Regions from separate parts of the Rahnella sp. BCC 1045 genome, predicted to be linked through region 1. Evidence: predicted binding sites of a transcription regulator. Region 1 holds the regulator's gene; the other holds the start of a gene.
What was found. Region 1 encodes PurR, which represses purine synthesis genes. Its sites were predicted from a motif close to CANGCAAACGTTTGCNTG; they were not measured.

Region 1 (5,636 bases):
GATACCGCCGCGTTAAGCGGGCTGGTGCTCGGGCAAACCGTGCTGGCGAAGGCCTGTATCAGCGCCGGTATCGTGTTTGACAGCAGTCAGGCGCATTCCGCCCTGTACGACACTGAACGCACAGCAGAACTGTTTTGCGAGCTGGTGAATCGCTGGAAACGCCTCGGCGGCTGGCCGCTGGCACTGTCTGCGGATGAAAACGAAGTGGAAGAAGCACCGGAAGAAAATCAGCAATAATTTTCGCGGCTTTCATGCAGTCGAAATGACAAATAAAAAGAGCGACATAATGTCGCTCTTTTTTTACCGGTAACCCCGGGTCAGGCTGCCGGTATTTCTGAATCGCCCTGAATTACTCTTCAGAGGATTTGTATTTCTCAGCCGTTTCTTTGATCAGCTGTTGCAGTTCACCGCGCTGGAACATCTCAACCACGATGTCGCAACCGCCAACCAGCTCACCATCAACCCACAGCTGCGGGAACGTTGGCCAGTTAGCAAATTTTGGCATCTCAGCACGAATATCCGGGTTCTGCAGGATATCAACGTAAGCGAAACGCTCGCCACACGCAGACAGCGCCTGAACAGCCTGTGCTGAAAAACCGCAGCTTGGCAGTTTTGGAGAACCTTTCATGTACAGCAGAATCGGGTTTTCAGAAACTTGCTTCTGAATTTTTTCAATCGTTGGAGTGGTCATTTCTTGCTTCCTCAAGCCGGTACAGGCTGTCACGGTCATTACTCTTCACGCGCAGCACACAGAGACGGTGTGCAATCACAATGCTTTCTATTGTAACGATGGCTGCCACCAGATAAAAACGCCAATTTTTGTGGGGTCTTTCTCAATACTGGCATTTCGCTAAACAATCTTCTGCGCTTGCGTTCAGGTTCACATATTTAAAGATTCATCGAGAATAACATTTTTGCCGTTCCACGATAATGTCAGATTTGCAAAATCCCATTCTTTAACTTAAATAATAACATGATGAAAAGTGGTTATTTTTTTGACTAAAAATGGCGGTTATTTCGACATAAAAAAAGCTATTAACTTTTTCTCACAATATGATCTAGAATCGAGGCAATTCGTGCTTTTTTGTCTCGTTCTTTTAGGCAATACTCTGACATCCCTGATGTTTAACCCTACCACTCATGGTAACGAAGCTATGCGCTTACTGTTCACGCTTTTTGTGCTGCTCTTTACCCAGCTGTTTCTGAATATGGCTCATGCGTCGCCACAGACTCGTGTCGCGGCCGACCAGCGAAAGAGTCATGTTAACCAGGTCACGCCGGAAGAACGCCGAAAGCGAAAAACGGCAGCCGCGAAAACCAGCAAGAAAACCAAAGTCGCGCCGGTTTCAGAACCTAAAACTCAGGAAAAAAATTCGAAGAAGAAAGTCAAAAGCACCGAACTGGTTAAGCGAAAGACGTCTTCTGAAAAAACAGTAAAAACGACGCGGGCCGAGAGTAAAAAAGAAAAAACACTCAAGACAACCCGGGCCGAGGCGAAAGCAGGGAAGGAAACGAAAAACCGCTCTCTCGCTAAAAACAGCAGTGAAAAGGCCAGTAAAAAAGAAGCGTATGGCCGCCACCGCAAAGGCAAAAAGTTACGTGAAGAAGACAGTAAACCGATAACGCTCAGCGCAACACACAAGAAACGTTATCAGCACGCACAACAAACCGCGATGACCAAGCTGATGCACCAGGTCGGCAAACCTTACCGCTGGGGCGGAACGTCACCGAATACAGGTTTCGATTGCAGCGGACTGGTTTACTACGCATACAAAGATTTGATCCGTATTAAAATGCCCCGCACAGCGAATGAAATGTACCACTTGCGCGATGCGGCCCCGGTCAAACGGGGTGAATTAGAATCCGGCGATCTGGTTTTCTTCCGGATTAATAACCGCGGCGCCGCAGACCATGTCGGTGTTTACGTAGGAAACGGGAAGTTTATCCAGTCACCGCGCACCGGCGAAGACATTAAGATCACCTCACTGGGTGACGATTACTGGCAAGATCATTATGTAGGCGCACGACGGGTAATGACCCCTAAGACGATCCGATAATAAACAATTCGTTAAGTCTGAAGTTTCGCTAATCAGCCATTGAATAGCATTTAACGAAGAGTTTCTGCAGGGAAGAGTATCGGCGGAATGGGTGACTGCGTAAAATTGAAAAGGGCGATTCCTGTTATAGGTAATCGCCCTTTTTATTGCGGCTTTCGCGCAAATCAGTTCATCACTGCGGTGAAACTGAAAGCAATAATCACGAGCAAAGCGCAGACCGTAGTGATCAAAGAAAATTTCAGGTTGCTGTCCATTAAACCCCCTTACGGATCAAATTGTGGCGTTCGTATAGCCACACTGAATGTGTGCCAACGCATTTTCTCATAATTCGCATTGAAAATCTTGTGCTGAATGACACCAGGTTCATGACAATTTTACTTCCACTTTCCTGCATTATAAGTGAAAATTGTCGGTTACCACGCCTGTGTGCCGGTCGATTTCACCCGAGAGCATTTCACGCCTCACTCTGAAGAATCCACCCAACGATTTCACTGCCCTTTTCGAAGTCAGCAGTTAAATCCACGCAAGCAAACGATTAACATAATGCTAACGTGCTGAAACACGTGAGCACAGGAGTCATTTTTTACATGGCAACGATTAAAGATGTCGCAAAGCGCGCTGGCGTTTCCACCACAACCGTGTCGCACGTCATCAATAAAACCCGTTTCGTCGCCGAAGAAACCCGAGCCGCGGTTCTCCTTGCAATCAAAGAGTTGCACTATTCTCCCAGCGCTGTGGCACGTAGCCTGAAGGTCAATAACACCAAAACAATCGGTCTGCTGGCAACGTCCAGTGAAGCGCCCTACTTCGCCGAAGTGATTGAGGCCGTGGAGAACAGCTGTTTCTCAAAAGGCTATACGCTGATTTTGTGTAACTCACACAATAATCTGGAGAAGCAACAGGCCTACCTGCAAATGCTGGCGCAAAAACGCGTCGACGGTTTACTTGTGATGTGCGCGGAGTATCCGGACGAATTGCTGAATATGCTTGAAGAATACCGCTCTATCCCGATGGTTGTGATGGACTGGGGCGAAGCGCGTAAGAATTTCACCGACAGCATTATCGATAACGCGTTTGAAGGCGGCTATATGGCCGGACGTTATCTGATTGAACGCGGTCATCGCGATATCGGCGTGATCCCTGGGCAACTGGCGCGAAACACCGGCGGCGGCCGTTTCCAGGGCTTTGTGAAAGCACTGACGGAAGCCAATATTCCTCTTCGTGAAGAATGGGTCGTTCAGGGCGACTTTGAGCCGGAATCGGGCTATCAGGCCATGCACAAAATTCTGATGCAGAAAAACCGCCCGACGGCTGTATTCTGTGGCGGTGACGTGATGGCGATGGGGGCAATCTGTGCCGCCGATGAACTGGGCCTGCGCGTACCGCAGGATATTTCCGTGATTGGCTATGATAACGTGCGTAACGCGCGCTATTTCTCACCGGCACTGACGACAGTTCATCAGCCAAAAGAACGTCTGGGCGAAATGGCCTTTACCATGCTGCTGGACAGAATTATCAGCAAACGCGAAGAGTCGCAGACCATTGAAGTGCATCCCAAACTGGTTGAGCGCCGTTCCGTGGCCGACGGCCCGTACCGCGATTACCGCCGTTAACTTTCAATAAACGCCTGTGCCACAGGCGTTTTTTTGTCAGTCGCGCAACCATTCCCGGTTCATCGTTTCCGTGTCTCCCATGTATTCCAGCAGCCACGCCAGCGAAGGCGACGGATTGCTCTGATCCCACGTCAGGCAGCACGGGCTGTCCGGAAAGGTATTTTCCAGCGACAGTACCTGTAATTTTTGCTGTTCAATCAAGGGTGTCACGCGGTGAACCGGCATCATGCCAACACATAAACCTTCGTTCAGACATTCCAATGCACACGTCCAGTCGGGAACCACCAGCCGCCGCTGGTTATCCAGCGTCCAGGTATCGCGTTTCGGCAATGTACGCGATGTATCTTCCAGGCAAAGCGCCGGATAAGGCCGTAACTGATCGTCACTCAGTATTCCCTGCGTCTGGGCCAGCGGATGTTGCGCGCTGACCACACAATGCCAGTCCATAAAACCCATATCGCGGAAATTGAACCGTCCACCGACGGGGATCGCCCGCGTCGCGCCGATGGCGACATCCGCCCGCCCGTCGACCAGCGCGTCCCAGACACCGTTAAAGACTTCCGAATGAATGATGAGTTCGGTATCAGGGAAATGGCGATAGAAATCCAGCACCAGCCGCCGTGTCCGCGCAGGTTTAACGATACGGTCAACGGCAACCCGTAATTCTCCGCGCCAGCCATTGGCGACCTGCTGACACTGGCGGCGGGTCGCTATCATTTTTTTTGTCAGAACCCGCGCTTCGTCGACAAAAACTTTACCGGCAGGAGTCAGAATAACGTCGCGATGTCTGCGTTCAAACAACGGAACGGCCAGCCATTGTTCAAGCTGGCGAACGGTGTAGCTGATGGCAGAAGGAACCCGGTGCAAGTCCTGCGCGGCAGCGCTAAAACTGCCTGTTCGGGCGACGGCATCGACCACTTCAAGAGCATATTCTGACCACATCGTTTAGCCTTCAATATTTTTGATAGCAGATTGCAAATATTAGCGTTTCACAAGCCTGTTATCAAAGCGTTAAACTCCGCATCCGATACGATTTCCGCGTCAAATCATCTGCAATAAATAAATTAAAGAGACAATAATGAAACCCTCACTTGGATTTATGCTCTATCTTGCCGGGCTGAGCATGCTTGGCTTTTTAGCGACCGATATGTACCTTCCGGCCTTCAGCGCGATGCAAAGCAGCCTGATGACCAGCCCGGGCATGATCAGCGCCAGCCTGAGTATTTTCCTTGGCGGCTTTGCCATCGGTCAGCTGTTGTGGGGGCCATTGTCCGACAAGATTGGCCGCAAGCCGGTATTGCTGATTGGCTTAGCGCTCTTTGTCGTCGGTTGTCTGGGCGTGCTATGGGTTGAGAATGTCCGCGCCCTGCTGGCGCTGCGTTTCCTGCAAGCTGTCGGCGTCTGTGCCGCCGCCGTCACCTGGCAGGCGCTGGTGGTAGATCGCTTTTCTGCCGATGTTGCTAAAAAAACCTTTGCCAGCATCATGCCACTGGTTGCGCTTTCCCCTGCTCTGGCACCTTTGCTGGGCGCCTGGGTTCTCAACCATTTTGACTGGGAAGCGATTTTCGTTCTGCTGACCGCCGTAGCCGTTATCTTGCTTATCACCACGTCCACACTGCGCGAAAATGCGCCAGAGGTTCATGCTCCTGCTGATAAAACCGGTTTCGCGAAACTTCTCGCTTCCCGGTTTTACAGCGGTAACGTGATGATTTATGCCGCCTGCTCTGCCGGCTTTTTCGCGTGGCTGACCGGTTCCCCGTTTATTCTCAGCGACATGGGGTATTCGCCGGGTGTGATTGGCCTGAGCTATGTTCCACAGACCATTGCTTTCCTTCTGGGCGGTTTTGGGTGTCGTGTGCTGATCAGCAAAACGGATGGGAATAAGATCCTGCCGTGGCTGCTGGCAGGTTATGGCGTCAGTGTGGCGGGTTTGTTCGGCGTGGCTATATTTACTGATGCGAGTCTG
Region 2 (5,636 bases), on a different contig from region 1:
CAGACGATATGGCCTTTTTCGCAGAACGCGTAGACAAAGATGCTGTTGCACGCCTGGAGCGTTTTGTAACCTCCGATTTCGCGCAGGTGGATTACACCGATGCAGTAGAAATCCTAATGAATTGCGGTCAGAAATTCGAAAACCCGGTTTCATGGGGTGTGGATCTTTCATCCGAACACGAACGCTATCTTGCTGAGCAGCATTTTAAAGCGCCGGTCGTTGTGAAAAATTATCCTAAAGATATCAAATCTTTCTATATGCGCCTGAACGACGACGGCAAGACAGTTGCCGCGATGGATGTTCTGGCACCGGGCATTGGTGAGATTATCGGGGGTTCACAGCGTGAGGAACGTCTGGATGTTCTGGACGCCCGTATGGCTGAGATGGGTCTGAAACAGGAAGATTATTGGTGGTATCGCGATCTTCGTCGTTACGGCACCGTGCCACACTCTGGCTTCGGGTTAGGTTTTGAGCGTTTAGTTGCTTATGTGACCGGCGTCCAAAACGTGCGTGATGTGATCCCGTTCCCTCGCACACCACGTAATGCAACCTTCTAATTAAGTAACGTATTTTAATTTTACAAAATTGCCACAATTCAGAGGTCAGCTTAGCTGGCCTTTGTCATTTTTAAAGATAGATCCGTGTCACAAAGTTCCGTAAAATACACATTTTGAAATACATTTTTTCTAACTGAAACATATTTAGTAATTTAGTAGCATTTTCGCTATGGATTAAGCGAACCTCGGATGGAATAGTGCGTTCAGACACAGGAGACACCAAACTTTCATGAATAGTTCCGTAAAGAATTATTCACGGCAGTGGCAGGTGTCCGAATAAAACCAATGAGGGTAATAATAATGATGAAGCGCAACATTCTTGCAGTGGTAATCCCGGCTCTGTTAGTTGCTGGTGCAGCTAATGCAGCAGAGATCTATAACAAAGACGGCAACAAACTGGACCTGTACGGTAAAGTTGATGCACGTCACACCTTCTCTGACAACGCTGGCGATGACGGCGACCAGACTTATGTTCGTTTCGGCTTTAAAGGCGAAACTCAAATTACTGACCAACTGACCGGTTACGGCCAGTGGGAATACAACGTTCAGGCTAACCACGCAGAAAGCGCTGGTGACGAAGGCAACAAAACTCGTCTGGGCTTCGCAGGTCTGAAATTCGGTGATGCTGGTTCATTCGACTACGGTCGTAACTACGGCGTGATCTACGACGTAATGTCCTACACCGACCAATTGCCAATCTATGGCGATGACACCATGTACCAGAACAACGACAACTTCATGGTTGGTCGTGCAAATGGTCTGGCTACTTACCGTAACAGCAACTTCTTCGGTCTGGTTGATGGCCTGAGCTTCGCTGTACAGTACCAGGGTAAAAACGACGAAGGTCGTGACAGCCGTGGTGCAGTTGATTCCAATGGCGACGGCTGGGGTACTTCTGCAGCTTACGCAATCGGCAACTCTGGTGTTAGCATCACTGGTGCTTACTTCTCTTCTAACCGTACTACTCTGCAGAAAGAAGACGGTACTGGTGACAAAGCTGACGCATACGCATTCGGCGCTAAATACGATGCTAACAACCTGTACCTGGCAACCTTCTACGGTGAATCACGCAACACCACCGATTACGGTAACCCAGACGCGATTGCTAACAAAACTCAGAACTTCGAAGTTGTAGCTCAATACCAGTTCGATTTCGGTCTGCGCCCGTCTATCGCATACCTGCAGTCTAAAGGTAAGAACCTGAATGGTTTCACCAACAACGGTTCTACCTACGCTGGCGGCGATGCTGACCTGGTTAAATACGTAGAAGTTGGTACTTACTACTACTTCAACAAAAACATGTCTACCTACGTTGACTACAAAATCAACCTGCTGGATGACAACAGCTACACCAAAGCAGCCGGTCGCAGCACAGACGACATCGTTGGTGTTGGTCTGCAATATCAGTTCTAATATCGCTTAACGATGCGCTTACGGGCGCATCAAAGTGGATATCAAGGCAGGGCTTCGGCTCTGCCTTTTGCTTTTTTAGCATTTGCCTGAAATGAGCTTTGCCACCCTATCTCATAAATTATTTTAATCTCATACGCGTTCTCACAACTCTGCTTTCTTTTTGCCGCAAACGGTTGGCAAATAAGGTCTCCGGCGTTACCCTGATGCCCTCTTTCGCAATATCAGGCTATGGAAGTTTCCAACATGTTTGAAAAAATCACTGCAGCACCTGCCGACCCGATTCTGGGTCTTTCCGATCTTTTCCGCGCGGACGACCGCTCAAATAAAATCAATCTGGGGATTGGTGTTTATAAAGATGAAACCGGTAAAACACCGGTTCTGGCCAGTGTGAAGAAAGCTGAACAATTCCTGTTGGAAAATGAAACGACAAAAACCTATCTGAGCATTGACGGGTTACCTGATTTTGCACGCTGTACGCAGGAATTGCTGTTTGGCAAAAACAACGCTGTGATTGCCGACAAACGTGCCCGTACCGCACAAACTCCGGGCGGAACCGGCGCATTACGTATTGCAGCCGATTTTATCGCCACCCAGACCAGCGCCAGACGCGTGTGGGTCAGCAATCCAAGCTGGCCAAACCATAAAGGCGTTTTCTCTGCTTCAGGTCTGGAAGTAGCAGAATACAATTATTACGACGCCGCGAATCACAGCCTCGACTTTGACGGCATGCTGAAAAGCCTGAGCAACGCACAAGCTGGCGACGTGGTGTTATTCCATGGTTGCTGCCACAACCCGACGGGCATTGATCCGACGGCTGAACAGTGGGCCCAACTGGCAGAATTGTCTGTCGCCAATGGCTGGTTGCCGCTGTTTGATTTCGCTTATCAGGGCTTTGCCAAAGGTCTGGAAGAAGACGCTGCCGGGCTGCGCCTGTTTGTGGCTAATCATAAAGAATTGCTGGTTGCGAGCTCTTACTCGAAAAACTTCGGGCTATACAATGAACGCGTGGGTGCCTGTACGCTGGTGGCGGCTGATGCTGAAACCGCAGACCGCGCATTCAGCCAGGTGAAATCCGTGATCCGTGCAAACTACTCTAACCCACCCGCTCACGGCGCCGCTGTTGTTGCCACTATTCTGGGTAACGAGGCACTCCGCACGCTGTGGGAGCAGGAACTGAGCGATATGCGTCAGCGTATTCACCGCATGCGTCAGCTGTTTGTCAGCACGTTGCAGGAAAAAGGCGCGCAGCAGGATTTCAGCTTCATTATCAATCAGAACGGGATGTTCTCATTCAGCGGCCTGACCAAAGATCAGGTGCTGCGTCTGCGTGATGAATTCGGCGTTTACGCAGTGAACTCTGGCCGTATCAACGTAGCCGGTATTACGCTCGAAAACATGGCACCGTTGTGTGAAGCCATTGTCGCCGTGCTGTAAGGATTCGGCGTTCTGAATTCCATTAAAAAGCCCGTCTGGAAACTGACGGGCTTTTGTATTGGTATTCTGTTGGCCAAAAACGTTTACCAGACCGGCATTTCATCCTGCAGGAAGGGGTTGGTTTTACGTTCATAGCCAAAATCGGACATTGGTCCATGACCCGGAATAAAGACAATATCATCACCCAACGGCAATAATTTTGTTTTAATTGAGTGAATCAGCGCCTGATGATCTCCACGCGGGAAGTCACTGCGCCCTACTCCGCCTTTAAAAATCACATCACCTGAAACTGCCAGGCGCGTTTTATCATTGATAAAAACAATGTGTCCCGGCGTATGTCCCGGGCAATGGAGCACAGAGAGTATTTCCTCGCCCACGCTCACGGTATCCCCTTCTTCCAGCCAGGTATCTGGCGTCAGCGGGTCACAATGATCAAGGCCGAACATCTGGCTTTGCGTTGGCAACGCATCGAGCAGGAACTGATCTTCCTTTTGTGGCCCGATGATCGGCACCTGATAATGGGCAGCCAGTTCAGCTGCGGCACCGACGTGGTCAAGATGGCCGTGTGTCAGCAAAATTTTCGTAACCAGCACACCTTTATCGGATACTTCGCGGATAATTTTTGCTGCTTCTCCGCCCGGATCGACAAGCGCGGCCTGATTCGTTTTTGTACACCAAATCAGTGAGCAATTCTGGCTGAACGCCGTGACAGTAATAAGATGGAATTTCATAGGGCTCCACAAAATGGCCTGTCCGTTTGGGCAGGCCATTAATTACGCACACTACCAGGTTCGTGCTGGTCCGGTATCAATGTGCACAAAGTTACTTCGTGGATAATATCCTACACCACCCATCCGCATTTTTAATGCTGCTTTGCGGATATTGCTCAGTTCGATGCCCTGAATATGGAAATCCATGGCCTGCCCGAGCGTGTGGTAACTGTGTTTTGCTACGCCGCTTCCCGGTTCACGCATACTGTTATTGGTCGCCAGAGAACGGTAGCCGGAAATTAACTGAACCGGTTTATTCGTTCCGCCGAGCATAACCTGCAAACGATAGAGGTGATCGAAAAGCGCGGGATCGATGCTTTTTATTTTTTCCGCACGATAGTCCCTGAACAGATGATTCAACCGGGCCAACTCATCCTTGTTATAACGCTTTCCATCGAAAAACTCAGTTTTGAGGGTTTCGCCGGTATTCAGATTGTTAACCACTAAAATACGCGGACGAGGTGTGGAAAGAGTGGCGAATGCACGACCCGGAAGCAATGCAATCCCCATAGCGGCACTGCCTAATGCCAGCCATTTACGGCGATGTTTGTCGATTTCATTCATGAACAGTTTACTATCCGGTAAGAGAGTCAAAAATAAGCCCCATTCGGAACCGTTTTGAACCTTAACCGCCAAATTTCTGCGAGTCAAGGGACCCTGCAAAGCAAAACGAGCGTGCCAGTGGCTCACGCTCGTTGTCAGGCCAAGTATTCAGACCCTTATCAGATTAGTTTTACTGCATTTATTGGAGCAATATTTCCGCCTGAGGCAAAATTTGTGCACCTGATCTCACAGTCGCATCGTAATTGTAAATATCTGTACGGAATTGCGGCTTACCGTCGTCAGCCACCCAGGCCGTCAGATAGAACAGTTTTACCGGTATGTGATGACGGATCGCTACATACGTCGTATTACCGCCCTGAAGCGCCGAAGAAATTCGGGTATCGTTCCAGCCCGCATCTTGCAACAACATATTGGCCAGTTCCGACGCTTTGTTTACACGCACGCACCCTGAACTCAGCGCACGAATGTCTTTGCTGAACAGGTTGTGGTTAGGCGTATCATGCAGATAAATAGCATCTGAACTCGGCATATTGAATTTATACCGGCCAAGGGAATTGCTCGCGCCTGGTGCCTGACGGATGCGATACGGGAAATGACTTGGCGAAACCATCGCCCAGTCAATCATCGACGGATCAATCACTTCCGCATCATTGCTCCAGCCGGACAACACCTGATAACCGTGCTGCTGGAAGTACGATGGGTTGTTCATGGCCTTAGGCACAATGTCTTCACGCACTAAGGTCGTCGGCACGTTCCATGGCGGGTTGACCACGACATTATTCAGCGCGCTGCTCATTAAAGGCGTTTTGCGGCTCGGACGCCCGACAATGACCCGCGAGGATAAAACTTCGCTGCCGTTGAGATAATATGTGAGCTGGTAGTTGGGAATATTCACCAT

Region 2: J1782_RS09935 (amino acid aminotransferase) is a predicted target of PurR. The motif match lies at 2,133-2,150, and genes of this name have one in related genera.

What each region holds. Positions count from the first base shown of each region.
Region 1 covers NZ_JAFMOZ010000135.1:89,825-95,460, reverse strand. The annotation lists gene rnt (ribonuclease T) at 1-237, shown strand, start outside; gene J1782_RS17840 (Grx4 family monothiol glutaredoxin) at 350-691, opposite strand; gene J1782_RS17835 (C40 family peptidase) at 1,155-2,057, shown strand; gene J1782_RS26565 (YnhF family membrane protein) at 2,222-2,311, opposite strand; gene purR (HTH-type transcriptional repressor PurR) at 2,645-3,670, shown strand; gene punR (DNA-binding transcriptional activator PunR) at 3,707-4,612, opposite strand; gene punC (purine nucleoside transporter PunC) at 4,749-5,636, shown strand, end outside.
Region 2 covers NZ_JAFMOZ010000120.1:60,638-66,273, forward strand. The annotation lists gene asnS (asparagine--tRNA ligase) at 1-557, shown strand, start outside; gene ompC (porin OmpC) at 858-1,970, shown strand; gene J1782_RS09935 (amino acid aminotransferase) at 2,214-3,404, shown strand; gene J1782_RS09940 (MBL fold metallo-hydrolase) at 3,488-4,135, opposite strand; gene J1782_RS09945 (YcbK family protein) at 4,187-4,738, opposite strand; gene ldtD (L,D-transpeptidase) at 4,917-5,636, opposite strand, start outside.